4 regions of the Kitasatospora sp. NPDC028055 genome follow, and region 3 is predicted to be linked to each of the others. Evidence: riboswitches for the same ligand, from Rfam matches in the RefSeq annotation. Region 3 holds a riboswitch; each other region holds the start of a gene.
What was found. Region 3 has a riboswitch for cyclic di-AMP ahead of AB0F71_RS07815 (glycoside hydrolase family 16 protein). Riboswitches for the same ligand answer to the same signal wherever they lie in the genome.
Positions count from the first base shown of each region.

Region 1 (7,191 bases), on a different contig from region 3:
AGGCCTGGTAGGCGCGGAGGACGGCGGTGACGGCGTCGTCCCCGCTGCGGCCGACGGCGGCGTCCGCGAGCCGGTCGGCGAGCTCCTCGGTGACCCGGACCGCGATGAGGCGCCGCAACTCGCCGAGTCCGCCACTGACGTGCTTGTACAGCGAGGGGGTGGCGACGCCGGCCCGGGTGGCGACGGAGGCGAGGGTGAGGGCTTCACCGCCCTGGTCGTCGATGAGGGCGAGGGCGTGGTCGACGACCTGGTCGGGGGTCAGTCCTACGCGGGGCATGGCTTCGTTCTCTCCGTACGGGCGGGGTTCAGGCGAGTTCGGCGAGGAAGGGCAGCAGGGCGTCGGCGACGGCCTGCGGGTTGTCGGCCATCGGGTAGTGCCCGGACCCTTCGATCATCACCTTGCGGGCGCCGAGCTTCTCGGCCTGGAGGTCGGCGACGGCCTCGGGCTTCGGGAAGTCGGGGTCCTTGCTGCCCATGAGGACGAGGGCCGGGCAGCGGACGGCCGCGCACCAGCCGACGGGTGCGGAGTCGCCGGTGACGTGGCCGCGGGTGGCGGTCCGCCGGCCGGGGGTGCGCAGGGCGGCGACGAGCCCGTCGACGTAGCCGTCGAGGTCGGCGGGGCGGGGGCCGGGGTAGGCCATCTTGCGCAGGTAGAAGCCCCAGACGCCGGGCCACCGGACCATGGCGGCGCCCATGACGACCATGACGCCCCGCATGAGGGCGTTGGCCCGGTGTTCGACGAAGGCGTCGATCAGGGCGATCCCGGCGACCCGCTGGGGTGCGTCGCCGGCGACCTTGACGACCGTCGCCCCGGTGTAGGACTGCCCGACCAGGACGGCCCGTTCGATGCCGAGGTGGTCGAGCAGGGCGAGGACGTCGGTGGCGATGGCGGCGGGCCCGTAGTCGTCCCAGACGATCGAGGAGTCGCCGAAGCCGCGCAGGTCCATGGTGACGACCCGGTGGCCGGCGGCGGTGAGCAGCGGGTGCAGGTGCCGGTAGGCGTGGCGGGAGTCGAGCATCCCGGGGAGGAGGACGACGGGGGTGCCGTCGCCCTGCCGGGTGTCGTCGTACGCGAGGCGGCCGCCGGGGACGTCGAGGAACTGGGTGCTCGGGGTGCTGGTGCCGTTCATGGTGGGCCTCCGCCGGCTCGCTCGTTTCTGCCTGTAGCCATAAAGCTAAGGCTAATAGCCTTAGCCGTCAAGCATTCGGCCGATGCCGAGGACGCTTCCCGTTCACGCCCCCTCGACCCGGAAGGGGTCGTGCTCGCTGAGCAGCTTCTCCAGCCGGGCCTGGTCGACCCGGGCGACGGTGTCCAAGGACTCCTGCCGGTCCCGGATCACCTTGGCCAGCGTGAACGAGGAGGTGACGGCGTAGAGGAGGCCGATCGCGAGGAAGGCCCGGGTCCAGCCGCCCACCGGCAGGTAGGCGATCCCGGCGGCGAGGGCGGTGCCGGAGAGGGCGAAGGAGAGGACGGCCTGGACGAAGTACGCGGCCGTTGTCCGTGACTGCATCGGTGCGCTCATGGCGCCAGGATGCGATGGGGCGGCCGGGTCGCACATGAGTAGGAGTACTCAGATGGACCCGGTGGCTGAGGGGTCGTTCGTTGACGTCCGATCACCTGTTCCACAGTGGCCCCGGGCGGATGGCTTGGAATCAGAGCGTCCTAGGATTAACGTTTGATAACGCAGCGCGGTCGTCAACGCCGTACCCAGACGGCACCGTGCGCCGTCGCCTAATCCCGCCGACCGGCCTCCGGGCAGGTCAGGGAGCCGGGGAACCACGTTCCTTGGGGTGAATCGGCGGGGCTCCGGCCCGGCCGTAGGAGACCTTCCTGCTCCGAACCCGTCAGCTAACCCGGTAGGCGCGAAGGAAGGAAAGGAGCGCGCCTCCGTGGCGTCGACGCACACTCCGGCACACCCGGCCGGCCCCGCAGCCGGTACCCAGCTCCTCGACCACCCCGGCCCGCACGGCGCCGAGCCCCGCGACGGCGGGTCCGCCGGACCGGCCGAGCCGTTCGCCCCGGAGGCCGAGGCCAACCGCCACCGGATGCCGCGTCAGACCCGCGGGGCCTCCCCGCTGCTCGGCGTCACCGCCGTCGCCGCCACCCTGGGTGCCACCGGCTTCGCCTCCGCGACCCCGGCCGCCGCACCCGCCGTCGAGGCCCCGGACGAGACGCCCGTCGCCCTGGCCGCCGACCCCGGCCTCGCGCTCGCCGCCCGGATCCAGCAGCAGGCCGACAGCCAGCGCACCGCCGCCGAGGAGGGCGCCCGGGTCCAGGCCGCCCAGGAGGCCGAGGCCAAGGCCGCCGCCAAGGAGGCGGAGGCCAAGCGCGCCGCCGAGGAGGCCGAGCGGGCCAAGGCCGCCGCCCTCACCCTGCCGGTGAAGGACTACAACCTCTCCGCCCACTACGGCCAGAGCGCCCGCTACTGGGCCCACCTGCACACCGGCCTGGACTTCGCCGCCGACACCGGCACCGCGGTCTACGCCGTCGGTCAGGGCACCGTCACCTCGGCCGGCTGGTCCGGCTCGTACGGCTACCGGATCGTCGAGACCCTGCCCGACGGCACCGAGATCTGGTACTGCCACCTCTCCTCGATCATCAAGGGCTCCGGCAAGGTCACCGCCGGCCAGCAGATCGGCAAGGTCGGCGCGACCGGCAACGTCACCGGCCCGCACCTGCACCTGGAGGTCCGCCCCGGCGGCGGCGCCCCGGTCGACCCGGAGACCTGGCTCCAGCAGCGCGGCCTCACCCCGTAGGACCGATGACGCGGCAGGGCCCCGGGCGGCGCGCCCGGGGCCCTGCCACGTCAGCTCACTCCTGCTCCAGCTCCGGCTCCTCCGGCTGCTCCTCCTCGTCCGCGGGCAGCTGCGCCAGGTAGGCGTCGATCTCGGCCGCCCCCGGCTCCGGCGCGAGCTCCGGGAACTCCTCCACCAGCAGCCGCGGCAGCCCGGGCACCGTCCACTCGCCGAGCAGGTCGAGCGCCGCCTCGGTCGCCGCCGCCTCGAACTCCTCGAAGCCACCGGCCAGTTCGTCCGGCATCGGGCGCCCCAGCGCGTTCAGCTCGGCCAGGTTGCGGTAGCTGCGCCGCATCAGGCCCTGCTCCAGCAGCAGCCGCGCGCCGTCGGTGGCCATGCCGACGGACAGCACCCGGCCCGGCCCCCAGCCCTGCTCGTCCGGGTCGTCCAGCCAGCCGGTCGGCGTCAGCGCCTCGTACCCGGCCAGCCGCTGCTCCTCGTCGAGCGCCGCGAAGCCGGCCAGCCAGTCCCGGACGGCCGCCGGGTCCGTCACGTCCACCCCGTGGGCGTGCAGCAGCACCGCGTACAGCCGGGGCCAGGTCACCAGGTCGGCGCGGCGCAGCAGCCCCGCCGCGACCTCGCCCTGCCACTCGGCCTCGGCGTGCAGCCGCTCCTGGCGCTTGGCGTTGAGCCGCTTCGCCGCCCGCTGGTGGTCGACCAGCAGCCGTACGGCCTCGCCGTACGCGAGCGGGTCCTCCTCCGGCGCGGGTTGGACGTAGAGGTGGAGCCGTTCGTACAGCAGGTGCTCCACCTCGTCGGAGGTGAGTTCGGGCCAGCCGTCGTGCATCCTGCCCCCGCCGAGCTCCAGCAGCGCCAGCACCGCGCGCAGCGGCGCTTCGGCCACCGGCGCGCGGTCCTGGCCGGCCGCCCAGGCGAGCAGGTCGGCGGCCCTGGTGCGCGGGGCGAGCCGCAGGTCTTCGTCGTTCATGTTCCGAACGGTAGCCGCCGGACGCCGGTAGGGTCGGCAGCCATGGTCCCCGTACGCCTCGCCGGCCCCAGGCTCGCCCTCCGCGAGTACCGCCACACCCCGGAGGAGGTGGACGCGCTGCACGCGCTGTACGGCGACCCGGAGGTGACCCGCTACCTCCCCTTCGAGCCGCGCGACCGCGAGACCTGCGCGGACCAGCTCGAGCTCTACCTGGAGGAGGCGATGGCCGAGGAGCGGGGCGTCTACCGGCTCGCCGTCGTCCGGCGCGAGGACGCCGAGGACCCGGAGGACGCGCTGCCGATCGCGCACGCCAGCCTCACCCTCGGCAAGTACCGCTCCGCCCACCTCGGTTACGTGCTGAGCCGCCCGGTGTGGGGCCGCGGCTACGCGGGCGAGATCGCCGGACTGCTCTGCGAGCTCTCCTTCGGGGTGCTCGGCCTGCACCGGCTGGCCGCCCGGGTCGACGTGGAGAACGAGGCCTCGGCCAAGGTGCTCACCCGGCTCGGCTTCCGGCTGGAGGGGCGCGTCCGGCACGACCTGTACAAGGGCGGCGCCTGGCGCGACTCGTACCGGTACGCACTGCTCGCCGACGAGTGGTCCGGCCCGGCCGGCCCACCGCAGGGGGGTTAACCCCACCGCCGATCCGCCGGTCGGCCGGATGTTTGCCGGGCCGCGCCCCGGCCAGACTGGACCACGTCAGCACGTACGGAAGACCAGGACGACGAGGGGCCGGGGACCGGGAAATGAGCAGCAGCGGCAGCACGCTGGGTCAGGGATGGGACGCCCCGGGCGGTTACGGCGACGACGGGGCCCGCCCGGCCCGGGCCCACCGCACCGAGGAGCCGCCCGGCTTCTGGCGGGCGCCGTTCTCCGGGCACTACTACCGCGAGGTCGGCTACGCGCTCACCGGGCTGCCGGTCGCGATCGTCGGCTTCGTCCTCGCGATCGTCCTGTTCTGCCTCGGCGTCGGCACCTTCGTCACCGTCCTCGGCCTGCCGGTGCTGGCCGCCCTGACCAGCACCGCCCGGGGCTTCGGCCGGGCCGAGCGGGCCCGGGTGCGCGGGATGCTCGCCCTGGACGTGCCCGGCCCGGCGCCGGTGCGCCAGGTCCGCCCGGGCGGCTGGGGCTCGGTCACCGCGCGGCTGGCCGACGGGGCGGGCTGGAAGGCCGTGCTGTACCAGGTGGTGATGTTCCCCTGGGCGGTGTTCAGCTTCTGCCTCACGCTGACGTTCCTGCTGCTCGGCTGGGCGATGGCGCTCTACCCGCTCTACCACTGGGTCTTCCCGCGCTACACCCCCTGGCGCGGGTACCAGCTGTTCGACTTCACCGACAGCCACCACGTCCGGCACGTCTACTACGTGGAGGGCACCTGGCAGATCGCCGCGTTCTCGGCGATCGGGGTGCTGCTGATCTTCCTCACCGCGCGGCTGGTCCGCGGCCTGACCAACGTCAACCGGGCCGCCGCCCGGGGGCTGCTCGGCCGCTGAGGCCCGGCCCCGCGTCCTCCCACGTACTCCCGCACCTCCCACGTACTCCCGCCCCTGCGCCGCCCCCGCCCCGCCCGTGCTCCGGACGCGCTCCGGATGCGGGTGGGGCGGGCCCGTGTTCGGATGACCGGGTGGCGACCGCCCCCACCCCCGTGCCCGCGCCGGACGTCCTGGTCACCTCCCGCCCGCTGGACGAGTACTGCGCCCTGTTCGGCCTGACCCGCGCCCGGCTCGCCGCCCTGCCCGGCCCGCTGCTGGACTGCCCGGGCGGTGCGTCCGGCCTGGCCGCCGAGGCGCGCGAGCTGGGCTGCCGGGTGATCGCCGTCGACCCGGCGTACGCGGTGCCGCCGCCCGAGCTGGCCGCCCGGGCCCTGGCCGCCCGGGCGTCGATGGCCGTCGCGATGGCCGCCCGCCCACAGCTGTACCCCTCGCCCCGCCCGCGCGGCCCCGCCCGCCCGGAGCGCTACCTGCGCAGCTGGGACCGCGCCCGTCGGCTGTTCGCCGCCGACACGGCCGCCCACCCGCAGTGCTACCTGGCCGCCGCGCTGCCCCGGCTGCCCTTCGCGGACGGCGCCTTCGCGCTCACCCTGAGCGGCTACCTGATCTTCGCCTACCCCGAACTGTTCGGCCCGGAGCGGCAGCTGGCCGCCCTGGCCGAGCTGGTCCGGGTGACGGCCGCGGACGGGGAGGTGCGGGTCCAGCCGCTGCACGACGGCCGGGGCCGCCGCTGCGGCCACCTCGACCGGCTGCGGTACGCGCTCGGCGAGCGCCGGATCGCCAGCGAGGTCCGCCGGGTGCCGCGCGAGGACGGCCGCACCCGCAGGATCCTGGTGCTCCGAACCGCCGGCGGGCGACCACGGGGGCCCGCACCGGCACAACTTCTGTAATGGTCACTGGGCGGGTCTGCCCCTATACTCGCCCACATGAGCGAGACCACGATCCGGCCCGCCCAGCCCGCCGACGCCGACCGGCTCACCGCACTGATCCAGGCCTCGGCCGCCTACCGCGGCGACTACTTCGCGATGATCGACGGCTATGCCGTGCGGCCCGACTACATCGAGCGCCACGAGGTGCGGATGGCCGTGGACCGCACCGACGACCGGCTGCTCGGCTTCTACGGGCTGATCCACGAACCGGCCGAACTGGACCTGATGTTCGTCGCCGACGACGCCCAAGGGCTGGGCATCGGACGGGCGTTGATCGCCGACATGCTCGACCGGGCCCGGGCCGCCGGGATCGCCGCGGTCAAGGTCGTCTCGCACCCGCCCGCCGAGGGCTTCTACCTCCAGATGGGCGCCGTGCGCACCGGCACCCGCCCGCCGCAGCCCAAGACCCCCTGGTCGCAGCCCGAACTGCGCTTCACCGTCTAGGGGTTCGCCGGCGGGTCGACAGCCGCCGGCCCGGATGCCATGGGCTCGGGCGCCGCCGGCTCGGATGCCACCGCTTCGGACGCCGCAGGCCCCGCGCCCTCCGCGCCCTCCGCGCTGGCCCCCGTCGGCTGCGCCGGGACGAAGGCCACCGCCCGCAGCCGGGACAGTATCTTCTCCGCCAGCCAACTGCGGTCCGACCCGTACGGAATGCCCCGCGGGTCGACCAACTGCGCCGCCACCGCGTCCCGCAGCCGCTGCGCCTCCGCTCCGGGCAGCCGGGAGAGCAGGCCCCGGGCGGCCAGCAGCGCGTGGTACTGCTCGAACCCCGAGCGCGGGTGCTCGATCGCCTCCAGCACGCTCGGCAGGTCCGCCAGCGACGGATCGCCCTGCATCAGCGCGAGGGCCTGGATCCGGCGGCCCTCCGAGCCGTCCGCGAACAGGGCCCGCACCTGGTCGGCGGTCAGCGCCGAGCGGGTCGCGGTCGACCGGACCTCCGCCACCACGCCGTCCGGCCCGGCGGGGGAGCCCGAGGACGGCGGCAACTGGGCGGCCAGCGCGGCGGGTTGCTCCGTGCTGCCACCGAGCAGCCCGAGCTGCTGCATCGCGCGTA
Region 1 covers NZ_JBEZXE010000026.1:84,179-91,369, forward strand. Annotated here, with positions in the region: gene AB0F71_RS24265 (WHG domain-containing protein) at 1-277, opposite strand, end outside; gene AB0F71_RS24270 (alpha/beta hydrolase) at 306-1,130, opposite strand; gene AB0F71_RS24275 (YiaA/YiaB family inner membrane protein) at 1,233-1,523, opposite strand; cyclic di-AMP (ydaO/yuaA leader) riboswitch at 1,720-1,878, shown strand; gene AB0F71_RS24280 (M23 family metallopeptidase) at 1,891-2,757, shown strand; gene AB0F71_RS24285 (hypothetical protein) at 2,813-3,724, opposite strand; gene AB0F71_RS24290 (GNAT family protein) at 3,767-4,354, shown strand; gene AB0F71_RS24295 (sensor domain-containing protein) at 4,468-5,211, shown strand; gene AB0F71_RS24300 (hypothetical protein) at 5,343-6,098, shown strand; gene AB0F71_RS24305 (GNAT family N-acetyltransferase) at 6,135-6,581, shown strand; gene AB0F71_RS24310 (hypothetical protein) at 6,578-7,191, opposite strand, start outside.
Region 1: linked by a shared signal. The riboswitch ahead of AB0F71_RS24280 (M23 family metallopeptidase) and the one ahead of AB0F71_RS07815 (glycoside hydrolase family 16 protein) in region 3 are both predicted to bind cyclic di-AMP.

Region 2 (7,191 bases), on a different contig from region 3:
CGGGGGCCGTGAGCGCCATGCGGCCAAGCATCCCTCCGGGCGCGGCAGGTGACACGGCGGTTTACGGCAGGTGGACTACTGGGCCGTCCGGCGGGGCGGGACGGGCTCCGGTCATCTCGGCTGACCGGTGGTCCTGGTGGTTGCCCCAGGCAATAGGCTTGGGGCGGGCATTCCCGCCTCCCGCCGCCGACGCCGGGGCTCCGGGGGGAGCGCCTCGCCCGCCCAGGGACCAGCCGAGAGGACCCCCCGATGACCGTCGCCGCTCCGACCGCCGAGACGCGCTGGCGCTGCACGCTGTGCGGCAACCTCACCCGCTTCGACGTGACCCGCTCCGCGCGGGTGACCGAGTTCCTGCACTTCGACCTGGCCGGCGAATCCCGGGTCGAGGAGACCGAGGTGCACAGCGAGACCGTGGAGTCGGTGCGCTGCCGCTGGTGCAACGCGGTGGACCAGGTCGAGCTGGTGGCCCGTCCGGGCGCCGAGGGCGTGGAGGCCCCCGCCGCGCAGGGCTGACCCCGCCGGTGCGGTGGGCGGTGCGCGACGCCGCCGTCCACCGCACGGGACAATACAGACAAGACGCACGGAGCGTGACGACAGGGGCGGCCGCGGCCGCACCCGCTGGACCAGGATCGGAGCCGAGGACGTGGTGGACGCAGCGAGGGAGCCCGGCGAAGCGCAGGGGCTTCAGCCCGCTGCGCCGGCACCGGAGCCGGCCGCCGAGCCGGGCCCGTCCGAGACCGAGCTCCCGGAGGGCCCCGGCGCGGCCCCGGCCGGTGCGGGTGCCGAGCGGGCGGCCGAGAAGCTGGACCGGCCGCTACCCGAGGGGGTGCGCCGGCGGGTGGTCGGGCTGGCCTCGGACGCGCTGGGCGGGCTGCCGCCCGGGGAGCTGCCGCAGAGCCTGCGTCAGTACGTCAAGTTCACCCCCGCGCGGCGGGCCAAGTACGCGGCCACCGCGCTGGCGGCGGCGCTGGAGTCCGAGCCGGCCTTCCGGGTGCGGATAGCGGAGCGGCTGCGGCTGGGCCAGCCGGACCTGGTGAAGGCGCTGGAGTCGGGGACCGTCCCCGGCGCCGCCGATCCGATGGACGTCGCCGCCGCCGCCTACCTGGTGCGCTCGCCCGGCTGGAGCCGACTGGTCGCCGAGGCGGGCGAGGAGGCCGAGCGGGCCGGCGCCGAGGACGCGGCGGCGGAGGCCTCCCGGCTGGTGGAGAAGCTCCAGGCCGAGCTGGCCGAGGTGCGGGCCGCGGCGCGCGCGGACCTGGAGCGCCAGCGGGCGGAGTTCGAGGGCGTCCGGCGCGAGGCCGAGTCGCTGCGCAAGAAGGTGCGGTCGCTGGAGAGCGACACCCGGCGGGCGCAGGCCGAGACCCGGCGGGTGACCGGGGAGCTGGAGGCGGCGAGGGCGCAGGCCGCCGGGGAGCGCAGCGCGGCCGAGTCCGAGGCGCGGCGGCTGCGGCACCGGGTGTCCGAACTGGAGACCGCGGTCGAGCAGGGCCGCCGCTCGGCCCGGGAGGGCCGCAGCGTCGAGGACATGCGGCTGCGGCTGCTGCTGGACACCGTGCTGCAGTCGGCGCAGGGCCTGCAGCGGGAGCTGGCCCTGCCGGTCTCCCAGATCCGCCCGGCGGACCTGGTGGAGGCGGTGGTGCCGGGGGCGGCCTCGCCGCACGACGTGGCCCGGCGCGGCCTGGCCGAGGACGACCCGGCGCTGCTGGACCAGCTGCTGGCGATCCCGCAGGTGCACCTGGTGGTGGACGGCTACAACGTGACCAAGACCGGGTATCCGGCGCTGCCGCTGGAGCAGCAGCGGATCCGGCTGCTGGGCGGGCTGGCGATGCTGGCCCAGCGCACCCAGGCGGAGGTCACCTGTGTGTTCGACGGGCAGGACCTGGACGTACCGGTCATCATGGCGCCGCCGCGCGGGGTCCGGGTACGGTTCAGCCGGACCGGCGAGACCGCGGACGAGCTGATCCGCCGTCTGGTCCGGGCCGAGCCGCAGGGCCGCCCGGTGGTGGTGGTCTCCACCGACCGGGAGGTCGCGGAGGGCGTGCGGAAGGCGGGTGCGCGCCCGGTGGCCTCGGTGCTGCTGCTGAACCGGCTGGCCCGGCCCTGAGCTGGGGCCGGAGGCGGTGACGGCAGGTCAGTGGGGTTTCCGTGCGGGTGTGCGGATCCGGTGAAGTCAGTGGGGGAACCGGAGTTCACGCCTTCGGGGGAGTGGCAAAACGGGTAGATCTTCACTAGGGTCTGGCGTCAAACCTATTTTCCGGAATCTCACCTGATCAGGTGAGTCCGATGGAAGAAGGAGCCGGTCTCTTGGCCTCCCACCGCCGTCCGAAGCAGCCCAGCCGCGCACGGGTCTCCGTGCTCACCGCTGCTGCTGCGACCGCGGTCGCCCTCTCCGCGCAGGTCGCCGCGCACGCGGCGCCGCAGCCGAACAAGAGCGACGTCAAGGCGCAGATCGACCAGCTCCAGCAGGAGCAGGAGCAGGCGGCCGAGAAGTACAACGGCGCCAAGGAGCGTGCCGACCAGCTCCGCAAGCAGGCCGACCAGCTCCAGGACCAGGTGGCCCGCAGCCAGGACCAGATGAGCCAGCTCCAGGTGGGCCTGGCCCAGGTCGCGGGCGAGCAGTACCGCACCGGCGGCATCGACCCGTCCGTGCAGCTGATGCTCTCCTCCGACCCGTCCGGCTACCTGGACAAGGCGTCGAGCGTCCAGCAGGCCAGCACCACCCAGACCGAGGCGCTCAAGGGCCTGCTCGACCAGCAGCGCCGGCTGGACCAGGAGAAGGCCGAGGCGGCCGCCGTGCTCGCCTCCCTGGACTCCACCACCAAGGACCTCAACCAGGCCAAGGCGGACGTCAACACCAAGTTGAAGGCCGCCCAGGACCTGCTGAACTCGCTCAGCGCCGCCGACCGGGCCGCGCTCCGGGCCCAGCAGCAGCAGGACGACCGCGCCTCCCGCGGCGCCGACCGGGTCGACCTCAGCAACCTGCCGCCGGCCAGCGGCTACGCCGCCGTGGCGGTGGCCAAGGCGATGAGCAAGCAGGGTTCGCCGTACGTCTGGGGCGCCACCGGGCCCTCCACCTTCGACTGCTCGGGCCTGATGGTCTGGGCGTACGGTCAGGCCGGCGTCTCGCTGCCGCGCACCTCGCAGGAGCAGGGCCACATCGGGACCGCCGTGACGCTGGCCACCGCCCAGCCGGGCGACCTGGTGATCTACGGCGGCGACATGCACCACGTCGGGATGTACATCGGCAACGGCATGGTGGTCCACGCGCCGCACACCGGTGACGTGGTGAAGGTGATGAAGGCCGACGCGATGTCGATCAACACGATCCGCCGGATCTGACGCCCCGGCACCACCCCGAGGGCCGGTTCCGGCCCTGTGATCCGCGCCACCTCCGATCGGGGGTGGCGCTTCGGGTGTGCGTCCCCGATGGGCCGGACGGTGAGAGTCGATCAGCTTTGCGTGCGGCGCTGATCACCATCAGTCATTTTCACAAAAGAACATGGGTAATCTTCCGTCTTTTTTCTGACAAGGATTTGAACCGATCACGGTTCAGTTACTAGGGTCGTGCCCCGAACCACCGCACAGTCGATCACCCAGCCCGGGTGGCGGCGGTGGTTACCGCCGAGTTCGCGAAACAGCGGGGCAGGTCGCAACGACTGCCCGACAGGGGAGCCCAGTAGTCGGGGGCGCTGCGGAGCGGAGCCGGGGAACCACACGTTCCTCCGGGGTGAATCGGCGCCAGGTCGGCCGTAGGTGAGGCCGGTGAGGCGTCGTAGGGCATGCTTCCGGCCCGAACCCGTCAGCTCACCCGGTAGGCGGGAGTAGGAAGAAGGAGTCCGCCTTCGTGGCGTCCCATCGTCGTCCCAAGCCCGCCAGCCGTACCCGCGTCTCGATCCTGACCGGTTTCGCCGCCGCGGCCGTCGCCCTCTCCGCGCAGTCCGGCGCGCACGCCGACCCGCAGCCGACCAAGGACCAGGTCAAGGAGCAGGTCGACCAGCTCAACGAGCAGGCCGAGCAGGCGACCGAGAAGTACAACGCCGCCCAGGAGAAGCAGCAGGAGCTGGAGAAGCAGGTCTCCGGCCTCCAGGACCAGGTGGCCCGGCAGCAGGCCCAGGTGACCGACCTCCAGGGCGGCCTGGCCGAGATCGCCGGCGAGCAGTACCGCAACGGGGGCATATCCCCGACGGTCCAGCTGATGTTCTCCTCCAGCCCGGACAACTTCCTCAACCAGGCCGGCGCGCTGAACCAGGCGGGCAGCACCCAGAAGAACCAGCTCAAGCAGCTGCAGGACCAGCAGCGCAAGCTGGACCAGGACCGCACCGAGGCCCAGGGCAAGCTCGGCGAGCTGGAGGCCACGACCCAGCAGCTGAAGGCCTCCAAGGACGAGGTCCAGAACAAGCTCAAGGCCGCCCAGGACCTGCTCAACACGCTGACCGAGCAAGAGCGCCAGGCGATCAAGGCGGCCGAGGAGAAGGCCGCCGCCGACGCCGCCGCGAAGGCCGCCGCCGCCGCCAAGCCGGCCACGCCGGACCGCGCCTCGCGCGACAACAGCCGCAGCGACCTCGGCTCGGGCTCCACCGCCGCGCCGGTCAAGGTCGCCCCGGGCAGCTCGCACGGTGCCGCCGCGCTGGCCGCCGCCGCCACCAAGGTCGGCAGCCCGTACGTCTGGGGCGCCACCGGCCCCGGCTCCTTCGACTGCTCCGGCCTGATGGTCTGGGCGTTCAACCAGGCCGGGGTGTCGCTGCCGCGCACCTCGCAGGAGCAGGCCGGCGCCGGCACCCGGATCGGCTCGGACATCTCCCAGGCCCAGCCCGGCGACATGCTGATCTTCTACGGCGACGCCCACCACGTCGGCATCTACGCGGGCAACGGCCAGGTGCTGCACGCTCCCAAGCCGGGCGCGTCGGTGCGCTACGAGGCCGTCTCCAACATGCCGCTGTCCTCCATCGTGCGGGTCTGATCCCCACCCACGCGTTCACGGGCCCGGTCCTCCGTCACGGAGGGCCGGGCCTGCGGCTTTTCCGGCGGATCGACCTGGTGTCCGATTAGGGGTCAAATATTCGGGTCGGTAGGGGTTTGGACTCACTTGCCCGGACTCGCTAACGTCTGCCACCGGACTCCCGCTCGACGGCCGCCCACCGGGGCGCGGCCGCGGGGCCGCGCCGCAGGACTGGAGCCGTTGCCGCCATGCCCGTGCACCGTCGTTCCCAACTGCTCGCCCGTGCGCTGGTACTGACCGCGGCCGCCACCACGGCCCTGGGCGTGGCGACCGCCGGCAGCGCCCAGGCCGCCCCCGGGGCGCCGGACGCGCCCGACCGCAAGGACGTCAAGGCCCAGGTCGAGCAGCTGTACGACGAGGCCGAACAGGCCTCGGAGAAGTACAACGCCGCGCAGGAGGCGCAGAAGCGGCTGCAGGGCGAGACCACGATCCTCCAGGGCGAGGTCGCCACCGCCCAGGAGCAGCTCAACGAGCTGCGCGGGGACCTCGCCACGGTCGCCGGGGCCGAGTACCGGGGCGGCGGGATGACCCAGACCGCCCAGCTGATGCTCTCCAGCGACCCGGAGGCCTACCTCACCCGCGCCCGCACCCTCGGCCAGGCCGCCGAGCGCCAGCAGGAGACCCTGCACGAGCTGGTCACCCGTCAGCGCCGGCTCGACCAGCGCCGCACCGAGACCGCCGCCAAGCTCGCCGAGCTGGACGAGGCCCGCCGCTCGCTCGCCGACAGCAAGCAGCAGATCCAGCAGCGCCTCGCCACGGCGCAGAAGCTGCTCAACAGCCTGGGCGCCGCCGAGCGGAACCGGATGGTCGCCCAGGACGCCCGGGAGGCCGAGCAGCGCGCCACCCGCGGCACCGACCGGCTGGACCTCGGCAACGCCCCGGCCGCCTCCGAACGCGGGGCCGCCGCGCTGGCCGCCGCGGTGCGGATGGTCGGCTCGCCCTACGTCTACGGATCCACCGGGCCGCGTGCCTTCGACTGTTCCGGTCTGATGTACTACAGCTGGCGGCAGGCCGGAGTGACCCTGCCGCGCACCTCGCAGGCCCAGGCGTACGCCGGGCAGCGGATCAGCCTCTCCGAAGCGCGGCCGGGAGACCTGGTGATCTTCTACCGGGACATGCACCACGTCGGGATGTACGCCGGCGGCGGAGTGATGGTGCACGCCCCGTACCCCGGCGCCAAGGTCCGGTACGAGAGCGTCAACGCGATGCCGGTCTCGGGAGTGGTCCGGCTCTGAGCACGACGCCCCCCGGGTCGGACGGCCCCCACCCGATAGACCCCGCGCGCCCGGTGCTGTCCCGGCGCGGCGCGCTGCTGCTGGCGGCCGGCGGGCTGGCCCAGCTCTCGTTGCCCCCGGTGGCCCCGCCGCCGGGCGGGCGGGCCGTCGACCGGCAGGCCGAGGTCACCGCCCTGCTGGCGGCGCGGGCGCGCTCGCTGCCCGTCTGGTCGGGGCTCACCGGGGCCGAGGCGGCGTACCGGAACCTGGTGCTCTCGCCGCCCGCCGGGCCGGAGCGGCAGGACGCGTCCGTCGAGCTGGCGCTGCGGATCGCCGGGTACGACGAGTACCCGGTGGTGTACCCGCGCCGGATCGAGCTGGTCCGGGACGGGGGCGGCTGGCGGGTCGAGCACGAGGAGGGCACCGGCGGGCCCCCGGCACCGTGGGACCTCGGCCCCGTCCGCACCGCCGCCGGAGCCCACTGCCTGGTGCTCGGCCTGGCCGACGGGCCCGACCCGGCCGGGCTGGTCCCGGTGGGGGACAAGGCGGTGCCGGCCGTCAGCGCGGTCTGGGGTGACGCCTGGCCCGGCCGGCTGCTGCTGGAACTGCCCGCCACCGAGCAGCAGTTCGCCCGGCTGCTGGAGGCCGACCCGGCGGGCTGGACGGGCATGGCGGCGGTCACCGTGGCCGCGCCCGGCGCGCCCCGGCACACCCCGGCGGACCGGGTGGTGGTCAACCCCGAGGCCTTCGCGAAGCTCAGCGACTTCGGCCGCCAGGTGGTCGTCACCCACGAGACCACCCATGTCGCGACCCGGGCCGACACCCGGGCGTGGACCCCGCTGTGGCTCTCCGAGGGCGTCGCCGACTGGACGGCCTACCGGGACTCCGGGCGGCGCCCGCAGCAGATCGCGCCCGAGCTGGCCCGGGACGTCGCCGCCGGGAAGCTGCCCACCGCGCTGCCCGCCGACGCGGACTTCG
Region 2 covers NZ_JBEZXE010000002.1:59,819-67,009, reverse strand. Annotated here, with positions in the region: gene AB0F71_RS04245 (rhomboid family intramembrane serine protease) at 1-19, opposite strand, end outside; gene AB0F71_RS04240 (hypothetical protein) at 250-513, shown strand; gene AB0F71_RS04235 (NYN domain-containing protein) at 803-2,104, shown strand; gene AB0F71_RS04230 (NlpC/P60 family protein) at 2,305-3,339, shown strand; cyclic di-AMP (ydaO/yuaA leader) riboswitch at 3,678-3,834, shown strand; gene AB0F71_RS04225 (NlpC/P60 family protein) at 3,845-4,960, shown strand; gene AB0F71_RS04220 (NlpC/P60 family protein) at 5,188-6,234, shown strand; gene AB0F71_RS04215 (hypothetical protein) at 6,288-7,191, shown strand, end outside.
Region 2: linked by a shared signal. The riboswitch ahead of AB0F71_RS04225 (NlpC/P60 family protein) and the one ahead of AB0F71_RS07815 (glycoside hydrolase family 16 protein) in region 3 are both predicted to bind cyclic di-AMP.

Region 3 (7,191 bases):
CGCCCACCGCCCTCTCGGTGTCCGGCCCGGAGGCCCGGATCCGGGCACTGGAGGAACAGGCCGGGGCGTCTGCACTGGTACCGGTGATGCACCAGATCGCGGCCCGGCTCGGGCAGGTCCTGGCACCCTGACGATCAGTCAACAGCCTTCCTCGACAAGAGCGATCGGGCCGATGTCGGCGCCCCGCCGTTCGAGTGGCGGTGGGCGAGTTGTGGCGCCGCCGCGTCGGCGGCTCGGACACCCTGGGGCGGACGCGGCCCGCGACGGCGCGGGCCGCCGGAGCACGGGAACAGGGTGAACGGCGTGGCACAGCACGGAGTACGGGGCGGCGCGGGGCGCAGGGGGTTCGGCCGGATCGGCCTGATCGGCCGGGCCGGATGGGTCGGCCAGGTCGGATGGGGCGGCCGGGCCGGATGGGTCGCGGCGGTGACGGCGGGCTGCGCGGCAGCCGCACTGGCCGCCGGCCCGTCCTGGGCGGTGCGGCACCCGGTGCCACGCCCGGACCTTGGGGTCGTCGCGCCGGGTGCGCCCGAGGCGTCCACGCTGCCGGCCGTGGTGGCCAAGCCGTCCGCATCGCACCTGGAGGTGGTCCGGATCGACCCGGACCCGGCGTCGCCAGGCGGCACCACCACCATTCACGCCTTCGTCGCCAACGCGGGCCCGGACACCACCGTGTCCCCGTTCACGGTGACGGTCACCCTCCCGAACGGGGTCACCGCGGCCCCCCCGTTCTACCCAACGGACTGTGAGGTCGTCGCACGCGGCAGGCAGGTGCGCTGCGTCTTCGGCCCCGGGCTGAAGGAGGGGCGCAGCGCGACCGCCCTCGTCCCGGTCGTGCTCTCCCCCGATCTGCCGCTCGGGGTCCTGGCGGGCGGCTCGGTCGAGGTGCGCAGCGCGGACGACCCGGGGGGCATCCGCCACCGGGAGCCGTTCGACATTCGGGTCGTCGAGACGACCCAGGGCTGACGGCCGGATCGCCCCACCGGTCACCGGCCGCCGGCGAGCGGCTGCCGGATCCCGGTGACCGGTGGGGCGGGCTCGTGGTTACCGGTAGACGTGGTCACCGGTACAGGTGGTTACCGGTAGACGAGGTCACCGGCAGACGCGGTCACCGGTAGACGCGGACGTAGTCGGCGGCCATGGTGATCGGGGCGTTCCCCTGCGGCGCCGGGTGGTACTTGCCGGCGCTCACCGAGAGGTTGAGGATCAGGTACGCCGAGAAGTTGGCCCCGACGCCCTTGCCGTCCGAGAACACCTTGACGCCGTTGACGTACCAGTCCACCGAGTTGGCGCCGTAGTAGGTGCCGATGGTCACCCACTGGTCGGCGGCGACGGCGCTCGCATCGGTGTAGTAGTCGGGGTTGCCGGGGTTGACGTGGTTGGTCAGCTCCAGCAGGTTCGGGTTGTCGGGGTGGTACTCGAAGGAGTCGATCTCCCCGTTGCCGTTCTTCCAGGTCCACAGGGCGGGCCAGGCGCCGGTGCCGGCGGGCAGCTTGACCCGGGTCTCGGCGTAGTCGCCGGTCTTGACCTGGAAGCCCTCGGCGGAGCCCTCGGTGGTCAGGAAGCCGGTGTTCCAGGACTGCTTGCCGTTCTCCAGGGTGGGGCCGCCCGGGGTGGCGGTGAACGTGGCGACGCCGTTCCCGACGGTGACGTTGTTCTTGTTCAGCCAGTCGAGCTTGTTGTCGTCCGGGTTGTGGTTCCCGTACTTGTACGAGGTGCTCTTGTCACCGACCCAGCGCTGGCCCCAGTTGATCGGGCCGTTGAACTCGTCGGACCAGGTCAGCGACTTGCCCGCGATCGGGGAGGACGGCGCCGGGGTCGTCGGGGTGGCCGTGGCGGTCGGGGTGCTGGTCGGGGTCGCGGTGGGGGTCGCCGTGGGGGTCGCCGTGGGGGTCGCGGTGGGGGTCGCCGTCGGGGAGGGGGCCGGCGTGGGCGTACCCGTGGCCGAGACCACCAGCTGCTGCGAGGGCAGGTTGTGCCACGCGCCGCCGAGGTCCTGCCAGAAACCGAACTGGGTGTACGTCCCGGCGGCCAGGGTGCGGGCGGCGCTGGTGTAGTTGAATCCGCCGGGGCAGATCTGCACGTTGCTCGCGTTGCCCGGGAAGTCCAGGTTGGTGCCGCGCGCGTCACGGACGCCGACGCCGACGGTCTTGGCGGTGAAGCAGGCCGAGGAGTGCAGGGCCAGCGAGGCGGTGCCGGCCTTGCCGGCGACCATGGTGGCGGGGGCGAGCCGGTCCTGGGTGACGGTCGGGCCGGTGGCGGCCTGGGCGCCGGAGACGGACGGCAGGCCGAGCAGGCCGGCGCCGGTGATGGCGAGCGCCCCGGTCGTGGCGAGGGCGGCGTTGCGGCCGCGGTGGGACGGACGGGCGTGGCGGGGCGCGCGACGGCGCCGGGCAGGCTGGTGCATGGGGATCCTCTGCGACGCCTGCGAGGTGAGCTGTCGGATTCGGGCTGCAGTTGCCCGGCCGCCTGTGGAGCGGCTTCACCCCTAGCCGCGACCCGCACGCTGGTGCGTACGGGCCGGGCGCTGACCTTGGTTCCCCCGCTCCCGTCCGCTGTGGTGCTCGGGTACTCGCCGGCGGGTGGACGGGACTCGGCGTCCCGGCGGCGGGGTCCGCGACGGCGGACGACGAGTGCAGGCTAGGCAGGCCATCCGTGGACGGACAACCTGATCAAGCCGGTTGTCGCACAGCTCACAGTGGTGTCGATCAACGACGCTGCGTGGTGGCCGAGTTGATCACCGGAGTCGACGCCGCCCGGTCCCCCCGTCCGGCCCGCCCGGACTGCCGACCGCACACTGTACGCGGTACGACGGTGGCGGACCGTACCGTGACCGCCGAACCGTGACCGCCGAACCGTGACATCCGTGGCGTGGAGCCGCCCGTATCCGCCCGGTCGGATAAATTGGAGCCCTGGGATTTTCCACGGTGCACAAGAGCACCGACCAGAGCCGTACGACCCGTCCGCCGTTCCGGAGAAGAGGTTCCGCCCCACCATGACCGCGCCCGCGCCCCTGCCCGCCTTCGCCGGCCGCACCTACGTCTTCCGGGCCGACAACGGCGCGGCCTTCCGCAACTCCTACTCGGCCGACGGCACCCGGCTGCGCTGGGAGGGCCTCGGTGAGTCGGCGGGCCAGTGGGAGGACGTGCGGCTGCACGTCGCCGAGGTCGCACCGGAGATCTACTTCGTCAGCTGGACGGAACAGAGCGGGATCACCGTCAGCCACGTGATGGACCTCAACGCGCTGACCGTACGGGCCTTCTGGACCTTCGAGGGCGAGGGCGGCCGGGTCGGCCAGTTGCACACCGGGACGCTGGAGCGGGTCGCCTGACCGGCGCCGAAACGGACCGACCCCCCGGGAGCCGCGGCTTCCGGGGGGTCGGTGTGTTCGGTGTGTTCCGTGCGTTCTGCGTGTCCTGCGTGTCCTGCGCGTTCCGCGGGCGGCGCCGTCAGACGGTCTGGCCCGGGTGGCCCGGCTGGTTCGGGACCTTGAGGTGCTGGGACAGCCACTCCAGTGAGGACGGCAGCAGGGCGCTCCAGGTCTCGAAGTTGTGGCCGCCGTTCTCGAGCATGCTGTAGGAGACCTTCATCGGGCTCTTCGCGGCGTCGATGAACGCCTCGGTGTCCTGCTTGTAGTTGCCGTCGCCCTTCTTGGTGCCGGCCAGCAGCACGGAGACGTTCGGCTGCGGCAGGTTCTTCAACCGCCACATCAGGTCGGCCTCGTTGCGGCGCTGCTTGCTGCCGCCGAAGAGGTCGCCGGTGGTCGGGTCGTCGGCCGCCTCGTAGTACCCGGAGAGGGACACGGCGGTCGGGAAGACGTCCGGGTGGCGCATGGCCAGCTTGAGCGCGCAGTAGCCACCGGTGGAGTTGCCCATGAAGGCCCAGGCCTGCGGGTCGGTCGAGACCCGGTAGCTGGCCTGGATCGCCGACGGGACGTCCTTGGTGAAGTACGTGTCGGACTGGGCGCCGCCGGGGATGTCCTCGCACTCGGTGTCCTGCGGCAGCGCGGGCGAGGGGCGCATCAGGACCATGACGGTCGGCTGCATCCGGCCCTCCTGCAGCAGCTTGAGCGCGGCGCCCGGGTAGTTGAAGCGGGTGATCAGGTTCTCGGCGATTCCTGGGAAGCCGGTGCTGACGATCACGGCCGGGAACTGCTTCTGCGCGTACTCGGGCTGGAAGTACTGGGGCGGAAGGTAGACGTAGCCCTCGGTCGACAGCCGGCTCTCCTTGCCGTCGATCCGGACCTTGCGGATCTCGCCGGACTGGCTGGGCTCACGGCCCATGGCGCCGCCGCCCTTGACCGAGGCCTGGCCTATGGTCTCGACCAGCAGTCGGCCGGAGGCGTCCGCCTTGTTGTGGATGACCACCGGGCCGGTGCTGCCCGTGCCCATCAGGTCGTCCCAACTGCTATAGAAGGCGAAGTAGTTGTTCGCCACCAGCCCGAGCGCGGCGAGCACCGCCAGCTGGGTGGCGAGCAGCGCGCCGATCCGGCCGAGCACCGCCTGCCAGCTCTTCCGGGCGAGTCTGGGCCAGAGCCAGACCGTGCCGACCATCATCACGACCGCCATCAGCACGGCCAGTGCCAGCACCTTGTGGCTCGTCAGACCCATTTTCCAGTTGCTCCCACGCCTCGAACTCCCACCCCTCCGTTCAGGGACATCCGAGGAGGTCACCCCGGTTCCCCCACCGGGGCGCGAGCACCAACCCTAGCGGGAGCTGTAAGGAAGCTGATCGGGGGCTGTGGGCAGGCCGCGAACAGATGACAGAGTTCAACTTTCAGATAACAGATAACAGATAACAGATTTCGAAAGTTGTTCGCTGTCATCTGTTCGCCGCTATCCGTTCGCGGCCGTCTGTTCGCTTGCGCCCGCTCGCCGCCAGCCCGCTAGTCCCCCGCCGGCTGAGCCCACAGCCGTAGCCCCACCGTGAGTTCGCGCATGCAGCGGCCGCCGAGGTCCTGCGGGGAGCCCGGGCCGGTGACAGCCGCGTCGGAGCCCGCCCACTGCTCCAGGGCCACCCGGATCGCCGCCGTGGCCGCAGCCGCGGCCAGCCGGACCTCCAGCGGATCGACGCCGTCCGGACAGCGGGCGGCCAGCACACCCCGCAGCCGCTCCTCCGACCCGGCGTGGACCTTCTGCCAGGTGCCGTCCAGCCGCGGGTCGCGCAGCAGGTCGCGGGTCCAGTACATCGCCTCGACGGCCGCGTCGTCGGCCGGGGTGAGCGACTCGACGGCCGAGCGCTCCAGCGCCTCACGCAGCGGTACGTCCGCCGGGCTCTCGGCCAGCAGGTCCATCCAGCGCTGCCCGCCGGCCGCCAACAGCGGGGCGACGGCGTCCTCCTTGACGGAGAAGTAGCGGTAGAAGGTGCGCAGCGAGATGCCCGCGGCGGCGGCGATCTCCTCGGCGGTGGTCGCCTCGGCGCCCCGCTCGGCAAAAAGCGCGGCGGCGGTGCGGGCGATCTCCAGCCGGGTGGCGTCACGGCGGCGCTGGGTCAGGGTCGGGCGTCCGGTCACAGGGGCCAGCGTACGCAAGCGATCAAGGTCACGGCACATCGCGCCCGAGTGGCACATCAAGCCTTGTTGGCACAACATGCCATATGGACGTACCGTGTCTCTTGAGGTCGAGAGACCACGAACGAAGGAGGACCACCATGGAGCGCTTCAGCGGACGGAACGTCCTGATCACCGGCGGCGGCTCTGGCATCGGCCAGGCGACCGTGCACCGGATCCTCGCCGAGGGCGGGAAGGTCGTCGCCGTCGACGTCAACGAGGACGGCCTGAAGAAGACCCTGGACCGCGCGACCGCCGAGGGCACCGCCGACCGCCTGACGATCCAGGTCCTGGACATCTCGGACGAGGCCGCCGTGGTGGCGGGCGTCGCCGAGGCCGTCGCGGGCCTGGGCGGTCTGGACGTCCTGGTCAACGCCGCCGGCATCCTCCGCTCCTCGCACACCCACCAGACCACCCTGGAGTTCTGGAACAAGCTCCTCGCGGTGAACCTGACCGGCACCTTCCTGATGACCCGCGAGGCGCTCCCCGCGCTGCTCGCCACCGGCAAGGGCGTGGTGGTCAACTTCAGCTCCACCTCCGCGAGCTTCGCCCACCCCTACATGGCCGCCTACGCCGCGACCAAGGGCGGCATCCAGTCCTTCACCCACGCGATCGCCTCGGAGTACTCGAAGCAGGGCCTGCGCGCGGTCTGCGTCGCACCTGGCAGCATCGACAGCGGCATGACCAACAACCCGGGCCTGCCCGCCGACGCCGATTTCGGCCTGCTGGCCAAGCTCTCCCCCGCCCTCGGCCACGGCTTCGCGGGCCCGGACACGGTGGCCGGCGTGATCGCCATGCTGGCCTCCGACGACGGCGCCTTCGTCACCGGCACCGAGCTCCGGATCGACGGCGGCACCCACATGTGAGCCCCCGGTCCGGTCACCGGCGGGGCCCGTGCCCTCCCCCATCGGGCACGGGCCCCGTCGGCGTCCTCCTTCTCAGGGTTCTCAGGCTTCTCAGGCTCCTCAGGCTTCCGGTCGCAGTCAGCTGGTAGCGGTCAGCCGGTAGCCCGGGCGTGCCGACCGTTCGAGGCCACGCCCCGCCGGGCGTCGCGGCGGGCAGCGAGCGCGTTGCCGACCGCCGCGAGCGCGGCCCCGAGCAGCAGGAACGCCACCGCCAGCAGGAAGCACGCCCCCGCGATCCGGCGGTAGCCGCCGTGCCGGGCGGGGTCGAGGAACGGGTAGGGGTACCAGCCGACCGCGTGGCCGCGGAGCAGCGCGTACGCCAGGTAGACCAGCGGGAACCCCAGCCAGCCGAGCACCGTCCGGGCCCGGACGGGCCGGGCGGGCGGGTCGACCAGCCAGTCGGCGAGCACGAGCAGCGGCATCACGCGGTGGACCACGTCGTCCACCCAAGGGATCACCAGCGGCGCCGGGTACGTCGCCAGCAGCGTGCCGTACGCCAACCCGGTGACCACCAGGTAGAGCGCCACCGCGCCGCGCACCGCGTCCGGTACGGGCCGGCGGCCGGTCAGCCCGGCCCAGCCGCCGTAGCCGAGGACGGCCGCTCCGGCGAGGTTGGCGAGGTTGGTGAAGTAGCTGAGGAAGTTCACCACCCCGGAGCCGTCCGTCGCCGCGTGGTAGCCGGAGAAGCAGAGTGCGACGACCAGGAAGGCCGCGACGGCGAGCCGGGCGGGGGCGAGC
Region 3 covers NZ_JBEZXE010000004.1:106,443-113,633, forward strand. Annotated here, with positions in the region: gene AB0F71_RS07805 (IclR family transcriptional regulator) at 1-131, shown strand, start outside; gene AB0F71_RS07810 (hypothetical protein) at 304-966, shown strand; gene AB0F71_RS07815 (glycoside hydrolase family 16 protein) at 1,109-2,407, opposite strand; cyclic di-AMP (ydaO/yuaA leader) riboswitch at 2,410-2,573, opposite strand; gene AB0F71_RS07820 (phenolic acid decarboxylase) at 2,996-3,331, shown strand; gene AB0F71_RS07825 (alpha/beta hydrolase-fold protein) at 3,450-4,610, opposite strand; gene AB0F71_RS07830 (TetR family transcriptional regulator) at 4,886-5,512, opposite strand; gene AB0F71_RS07835 (SDR family oxidoreductase) at 5,650-6,414, shown strand; gene AB0F71_RS07840 (Pr6Pr family membrane protein) at 6,546-7,191, opposite strand, start outside.

Region 4 (7,191 bases), on a different contig from region 3:
GGTCGGCCGGGCGGGTGCTGGTGGCGGACGAGGGGCATCCGCAGGTGGCGGCGGTGCGGCAGGCCGGGGTGGCGGTGGAGGTGGTGCCGGCCGGGTCGGCGCCGGCGCTGGCGCGGCTGCTGACCGGGCAGCCGGCCGGGGCGGGGCCGACGGTGTGGCTGGGCGGCCCGGACGGGGACCCGGGGCTGACGGACGCGCTGGCCCGGCTCGCGGTGGAGCACGCCGGGGAGGTGCCGGAGATCGAGGTGCTGCCCGGCTCGTACGACCTGCCGGGTGCGCGGCTGCTGGACCTCGCCTCGGTGATGGACCGGCTGCGCTCGCCGGGCGGCTGCCCGTGGGACGCCGAGCAGACCCACGAGAGCCTGGTGAAGTACCTGGTCGAGGAGGCCTACGAGCTGGTCGAGGCGATCGAGGAGGGGGACCGGGACGCGCTGCGCGAGGAGCTGGGCGACGTCCTGCTGCAGGTGTTCTTCCACGCCCGGATCGCCGAGGAGCACCCGACCGGGCCGTTCACCGTCGACGACGTGGCCGGGGACATCGTGGACAAGCTGGTGTACCGGCACCCGCACGTGTTCGGGGACGTCGAGGCGGAGGGCGCCGCCGAGGTGGAGGCGAACTGGGAGCAGTTGAAGGCGGCCGAGAAGGCGGACCGGGAGTCCGTCCTGGACGGCGTCCCGGCCGGGCTGCCGGCGCTGGCGTACGCGGCGAAGCTGGTGTCCCGGGTGCGCCGGGCGGGCTTCGCACAGGTGCCGGACGAGCCGTACGAGCTGCCGGCGGAGCTGACCGCGGAGTCGGTGGGCCGACTGCTGCTGGCGGTGGTGCAGCGGGCGCACGACGCCGGGGTGGACGTGGACGCGGCGCTGCGCTCGGCCGCGCGCGGCTACCGGGAGGCGGTGCGCGCGGCCGAGGGGCTCAAGCCGGAGTAGTGGGGGCGGCTCAGGCCGCCGTGGCGGTGCGCTCCGAGGCGGACCGCTGCGGCGGGACGAGCTCGCCGATCGCCTCGCCGATCAGGACGACCAGTTCGGCGAGGCGCTCCAGGTCGAGGTGGGCGGGCAGGTCGGCGAGGGAGACGATCCGCTCGCCCTTCGGGCCCGCCACGCAGAAGAGGTCGATCGGACCGAAGTGCTTCTCGGCGGTGTCGACCAGGGCGGCGACGTCGCTGGGCCGGCGGACGTCGCCGGAGACGCCGACCACGGGGCAGCCCGGCCGGTCGAGTTCGGCGGCGAGGTCCTCGGCGACGCCGACGTGGGTGTCGGCGATCAGCATCCCGGCGGCGTCGGCCGCGGTGAACCGGCGGGCGAGGTCGGCCCCCGAACCGCCCGCGAGTACCGCGATGACGACGACTGCTCCGCTGACCGTCATTGGTCCAGCTCCTCCCTGCGGGCGGCACCGCACCGGCGCCCGCGCGTACTTCGGAGGATCGTAGGCACGTCCTGACCCTCCGCAACAGGGATTACCCCGCAGGTGACCAGGCTCACGCCTGCCGCCCGGCCAAGAGCTGGCCAAGGCCTGTCCACCCGGCGTCCACGAGCCGTCCACGGAGTGTCGGCGTCCCGCTCGCGTGCCGGTCACGGACGGTTCGCGCGGCGGTGACCTCCGGCCGGTCGCGGCGGTGACCTCCGGCCGGTGGCGGGGGCGCGTCCGCCGGTGGTCCGGGCCCGTCCGGTCCAGCGGTTACGGTCGACCCATGCCAGCTCAGCCCGAGGGCGCCCAGCCCGCCGCCCAGCCCGACCCGCAGCTCTTCACCTGGGAGTTCGCCGCCGACCCGTACCCCGCCTACGCCTGGCTGCGCGAGCACGCGCCGGTGCACCGCACCAAGCTGCCGAGCGGGGTGGAGGCCTGGCTGGTGACGCGCTACGCGGACGCCCGGCAGGCGCTCGCGGACAGCCGGCTGTCGAAGAACCCGGCGCACCACAGCGAGCAGGCGCACCGCACCGGCCGGGTGGGCATCCCGGGGGAGCGGCAGGCGGACCTGATGACCCACCTGCTGAACATCGACCCGCCGGACCACACCCGGCTGCGCCGCCTGGTGGCGAAGGCGTTCACCCCGCGCCGGGTGGCCGAGTTCGAGCCGCGGGTCCAGCAGCTGACCGACCGGCTGATCGACGGCTTCGCGCAGCGCGGTTCGGCGGACCTGATCCACGAGTTCGCGTTCCCGCTCCCCATCTACGCGATCTGCGACATGCTGGGCGTGCCGGCCGAGGACCAGGACGACTTCCGCGACTGGGCCGGAATGATGCTGCGCCACACCAAGCCGGGCCAAGCGGGCGGCCAACGCGGCGGTGTGGGGCGGGCGGTGAAGCGGATGCGGGCGTACCTGCTGGAGCTGATCCACCGCAAGCGGGCGGACCTCGGGGACGACCTGATCTCCGGCCTGATCCGGGCGAGCGACCACGGCGAGCACCTGACCGAGAACGAGGCCGCCGCGATGGCCTTCATCCTCCTCTTCGCCGGGTTCGAGACGACGGTGAACCTGATCGGCAACGGCACGTACGCGCTGCTGCGCAATCCCGGGCAGCGGGCCCTGCTGCAGGAGTCGGTGGCCCGCGGCGAGACCGCGCTGCTGGAGACCGGGATCGAGGAACTCCTGCGCTACGACGGGCCGGTGGAGCTGGCGACCTGGCGGTTCGCGACCCGTCCGCTGACCATCGGCGGGGTGGAGATCCCGGTCGGGGATCCGGTGCTGGTGGTGCTGGCGGCGGCGGACCGCGATCCGGCCAGGTTCTCCGACGAGAACACCCTCGACCTGGCCCGGAGCGACAACCCCCACCTGGGGTTCGGGCACGGCATCCACTACTGCATCGGCGCCCCGCTGGCCCGGCTGGAGGGGCGGTCCGCGCTGGCCACGCTGCTTTCCCGGCTGCCCGATCTGCGACTGGCCGAAAGCCCGGAGAATCTGCGCTGGCGGGGTGGCCTGATCATGCGTGGATTGCGCGAACTTCCGGTCGAATTCAGTCCGGAGCTCAGGTCGCCGCACGGCCTTCCTGAGCCGGCGACACGCTGACGGGGCATCCGGAACCGGCCACCAGCGGCGGTATGAACGCCCATCAAACCGGACAAAGACCCGCCGTTGGTAGGCGATCGAACACGGGCCGTAATTCTGGTGTGATGTCGGTGATATGAGCTTGTGATTCGTCTGAGGATCTGTCTAGTCTCCGTGGAGTTCGCAGCTGCGGACCTCGTGCGCGGGACGCCGAATCCTGCCCGCCGCGTCACGGGAAACCGACCAGAACCCTGGGCAGGGGCGGGGGAACCAGGTTTGTTGCCGTTCCTCCACGGCTCGGGGTGAAGCCGCCCGCGCGGAATCGATTCCGCAGACGGCGGCCGGGCCACCTCCCGGTCCGAACCCGACAGCTCACCTCGCAGGCGTGCGGAGAGGGACCTTCATGCTGTTCGTTGGAACTGGCCGTCATCGTCGTCGCACCCAGGCCGAGAAGGCCATCGCCGTCGCAGGTGTGGCCGGCGTCGGACTCGCACTGCCGCTCCTCACCGCCACCGGTGCCTCCGCCGCCCCGGCCTCCGTCTGGGACTCCGTCGCCCAGTGCGAGAGCGGCGGCAACTGGAGCATCAACACCGGCAACGGCTTCTCCGGCGGCCTCCAGTTCACCCCCAGCACCTGGAAGGCGTACGGCGGCACCGCGTACGCGGCGCAGGCCAACCAGGCCAGCAAGGCGCAGCAGATCGCGGTCGCCGAGAAGGTCCTCGCCTCGCAGGGCCCCGGCGCCTGGCCGGTCTGCTCCAAGAAGGCCGGCCTGAGCAAGGGCGGCGCCTCGGCCGAGGTGGACACCTCCTCGGACGCCAAGCCGCAGAAGCAGCAGGCCCAGCAGCAGGCTCCCAAGGCCGCCGCGAAGCCCGCCCAGTCGAAGCCGGTCCAGCAGTACGCGCCGAAGCACGCCGCGCCGAAGCAGGCCGAGAAGCCCGCCGACCCGTCGGCGCAGCAGTACGCCCCCAAGCACGCCGCCCCGCGGGCCGCCCAGGCCCCGGCCGCCACGACCGGCCACGACTACACCGTCCGGGACGGCGACACCCTGTCGGGCATCGCCACCGCCCAGGGCGTGTCCGGCGGCTGGCAGGCGCTGTACGACGGCAACCGCGGCACGGTCGGCGGCAACCCGGACCTGATCGTGCCCGGCCAGGTCCTGCACCTGGGCTGAGCCGGACCGTTTCCACGGCGGACGACACGCTGGACAGGTGACGACACGCTGGACAGGTAGGGGGCCGCGCCCGGCGGCCCCCTACGTCCGCGTCCGCCCGCCCCGGTGGGACGCGCCGGGACGAGCAGGTGAACTACCGGTGGGTAGCCGGGCCACACGGTGAGACGCAGCCCAGGCCGACGTGGCCCCGGGAGCCCGGGCGGTTAGGCTCTGGTCGTAACGACTCCGCAATCGTCCGGCCGACGGCACCACCCGCAGCCGGACCCTGCTTCCGCAAGGAGATGCTTCGTGCCGTCCATCGATGTCGTCGTAGCCCGTGAAATCCTCGACTCCCGCGGCAACCCCACGGTCGAGGTCGAGGTCGGCCTCGACGACGGCAGCACGGGTCGTGCCGCTGTTCCGTCGGGTGCCTCGACCGGCGCCTTCGAGGCGCTCGAACTGCGCGACGGCGACAAGAACCGCTACTTCGGGAAGGGCGTGGAGAAGGCCGTCCTGGCCGTCATCGAGCAGATCGGCCCCGAGCTGGTCGGCTACGACGCCACCGAGCAGCGCCTGATCGACCAGGCCATGCTCGACCTGGACGCCACCCCGGACAAGTCCTCGCTCGGCGCCAACGCCATCCTGGGCGTGTCGCTGGCCGTCGCGCACGCCGCCTCCGAGGCCAGCGACCTGCCGCTGTTCCGCTACCTGGGCGGCCCGAACGCGCACGTCCTGCCGGTCCCGATGATGAACATCCTCAACGGCGGCTCGCACGCGGACTCCAACGTCGACATCCAGGAGTTCATGATCGCCCCGATCGGCGCGGAGTCCTTCTCCGAGGCCGTCCGCTGGGGCGTCGAGGTCTACCACACCCTCAAGGGCGTGCTGAAGGAGCGCGGCCTGTCCACCGGCCTCGGCGACGAGGGCGGCTTCGCGCCGAACCTGGACAGCAACCGCGAGGCCCTGGACCTCATCACCGAGGCCATCCAGAAGGCCGGCTACGTGCCCGGCCGCGACATCGCGCTCGCCCTGGACGTCGCCGCCTCCGAGTTCTACGAGGACGGCGCCTACCAGTTCGAGGGCAAGGCGCTGACCTCCGCCGAGCTCATCGAGTACTACGCCGAGCTGGTCGCCTCCTACCCGCTGGTCTCCATCGAGGACCCGCTGGACGAGTCGGACTGGGACGGCTGGAAGGCCATGACCGTCAAGCTGGGCGACAAGGTCCAGCTGGTCGGCGACGACCTGTTCGTCACCAACCCGGCCCGCCTGGCCAAGGGCATCGAGACCGGCACCGCCAACGCGCTGCTGGTGAAGGTGAACCAGATCGGCTCGCTGACCGAGACCCTGGACGCCGTCGAGCTGGCCCAGCGCAACGGCTACCGCTGCATGATGTCGCACCGCTCCGGCGAGACCGAGGACGTCACCATCGCCGACCTGGCCGTCGCCACCAACTGCGGCCAGATCAAGACCGGTGCCCCGGCCCGCTCCGAGCGCGTCGCCAAGTACAACCAGCTGCTGCGCATCGAGGAGATCCTCGACGACGCCGCCGAGTACGCCGGCCGCGGCGCCTTCCCGCGGTTCAAGCACGAGGGCTGAGCACGCCCGGGCCGGGCGACGTCCGGCCCGGCCGCCGGGGGCCCGAGGCCCCCGGTAGCGCACGCCTGACCGGTGCCCCGCCGCTCACCCCGTAGGGTGGACGGCGGGGCACCGTCGCGACCAGGAGGGGATACGGGAGATGGCTGGCTGGAGGATCCCGGGCTTGGCGGCCCGGCCTCGGTTCACGAGCCGGGCGACCGTCCTGGTCCTGGTGCTCTGCTCGCTGGTGGCGATCCTGGCCTACCCGACGCGGCAGTTCATCTCCCAGCGCGCCGAGATCTCCGCCCAGCGGGCGAAGGCCGACCACGCGCGCCAGCAGGTCGACCAGCTGCGCCGGGACAAGGCACGCTGGCAGGACCCGGAGTACGTCAAGGCGCAGGCCCGCGCCCGGCTGCACTACGCGGTGCCGGGGGAGACCCCGTACATCGCGGTGGACCCGGCCGGTCCAGCCGCCCAGCCCTCCGCCCCGGCCGGTTCGGCCGCTCCCGCCGCCGACGCGGCCGCCGGCCCGGCGAAGGCCGCCAAGCCCTGGTACACCAGCATCTGGGACTCGGTGGACGCCGCCGACACCGTCGCGCTGGCTCCCGCCGCACCCCGTCCGCTCCCCCCGTCCTCCGTTGGAGACCCCACCCCCCATGACCACTGAGAACCACCCCGCCGTCTCCGACGCCGACGTCGCGGCCATCGCCGCCCAGCTCGGCCGGGTGCCGCGCGGCCTGCGCGGCGTGGCGCACCGCTGCCCCTGCGGCAACCCCGACGTCGTGGAGACGGCCCCCCGGCTGCCGGACGGCACGCCGTTCCCGACGCTGTACTACCTGACCTGCCCCAAGGCCGCCTCGCTGATCGGCACCCTGGAGGCGGAGGGTGTGATGAAGGATCAGACGGCCCGGCTCGCCGAGGACCCGGAGCTGGCCGCCGCCTACCAGAAGGCGCACGAGGACTACATCGCCCGGCGTGACGCGATCGAGGTGCTGGAGGGCTTCCCGAGCGCCGGCGGCATGCCGGACCGGGTGAAGTGCCTGCACGTGCTGGTCGGCCACTCGCTGGCGGCCGGAGAGGGCGTCAACCCGCTCGGCGACGAGGCGATCGGCATGCTGGAGGACTGGTGGGCCAAGGGCCCGTGCGTCTCCCCGGCCGAGGTCCAGGCCGCCGGTGAGCGGGTCGCCCGCAACCGCGCCAAGGACCAGGACCACGAGGCCGTGATCGCGGCCAAGCAGCAGAAGGCCGCCGAGCGGGCGGCGAAGAAGCGCGCCGCCGAGGAGACCACGGCGGGTCAGGAAGCCGCGGCGGCGCAGGACGCGGCGGCGGAGCAGGAGTCCGAGTGAGCACGACCCGGGTGGCCGCGATCGACTGCGGCACCAACTCGATCCGGCTGCTGGTCGCCGACCTGGACCCGGAGACGGGCGAGATCACCGACCTCGACCGCCGCATGATCATCAACCGGCTGGGCCAGGGCGTCGAC
Region 4 covers NZ_JBEZXE010000007.1:149,412-156,602, reverse strand. Annotated here, with positions in the region: gene AB0F71_RS11540 (MazG family protein) at 1-926, shown strand, start outside; gene AB0F71_RS11535 (SDR family NAD(P)-dependent oxidoreductase) at 937-1,362, opposite strand; gene AB0F71_RS11530 (cytochrome P450) at 1,688-3,004, shown strand; cyclic di-AMP (ydaO/yuaA leader) riboswitch at 3,215-3,385, shown strand; gene AB0F71_RS11525 (transglycosylase family protein) at 3,387-4,154, shown strand; gene eno (phosphopyruvate hydratase) at 4,443-5,729, shown strand; gene AB0F71_RS11515 (septum formation initiator family protein) at 5,893-6,375, shown strand; partial or broken gene AB0F71_RS11510 (DUF501 domain-containing protein) at 6,347-6,862, shown strand; gene AB0F71_RS11505 (Ppx/GppA phosphatase family protein) at 7,051-7,191, shown strand, end outside.
Region 4: linked by a shared signal. The riboswitch ahead of AB0F71_RS11525 (transglycosylase family protein) and the one ahead of AB0F71_RS07815 (glycoside hydrolase family 16 protein) in region 3 are both predicted to bind cyclic di-AMP.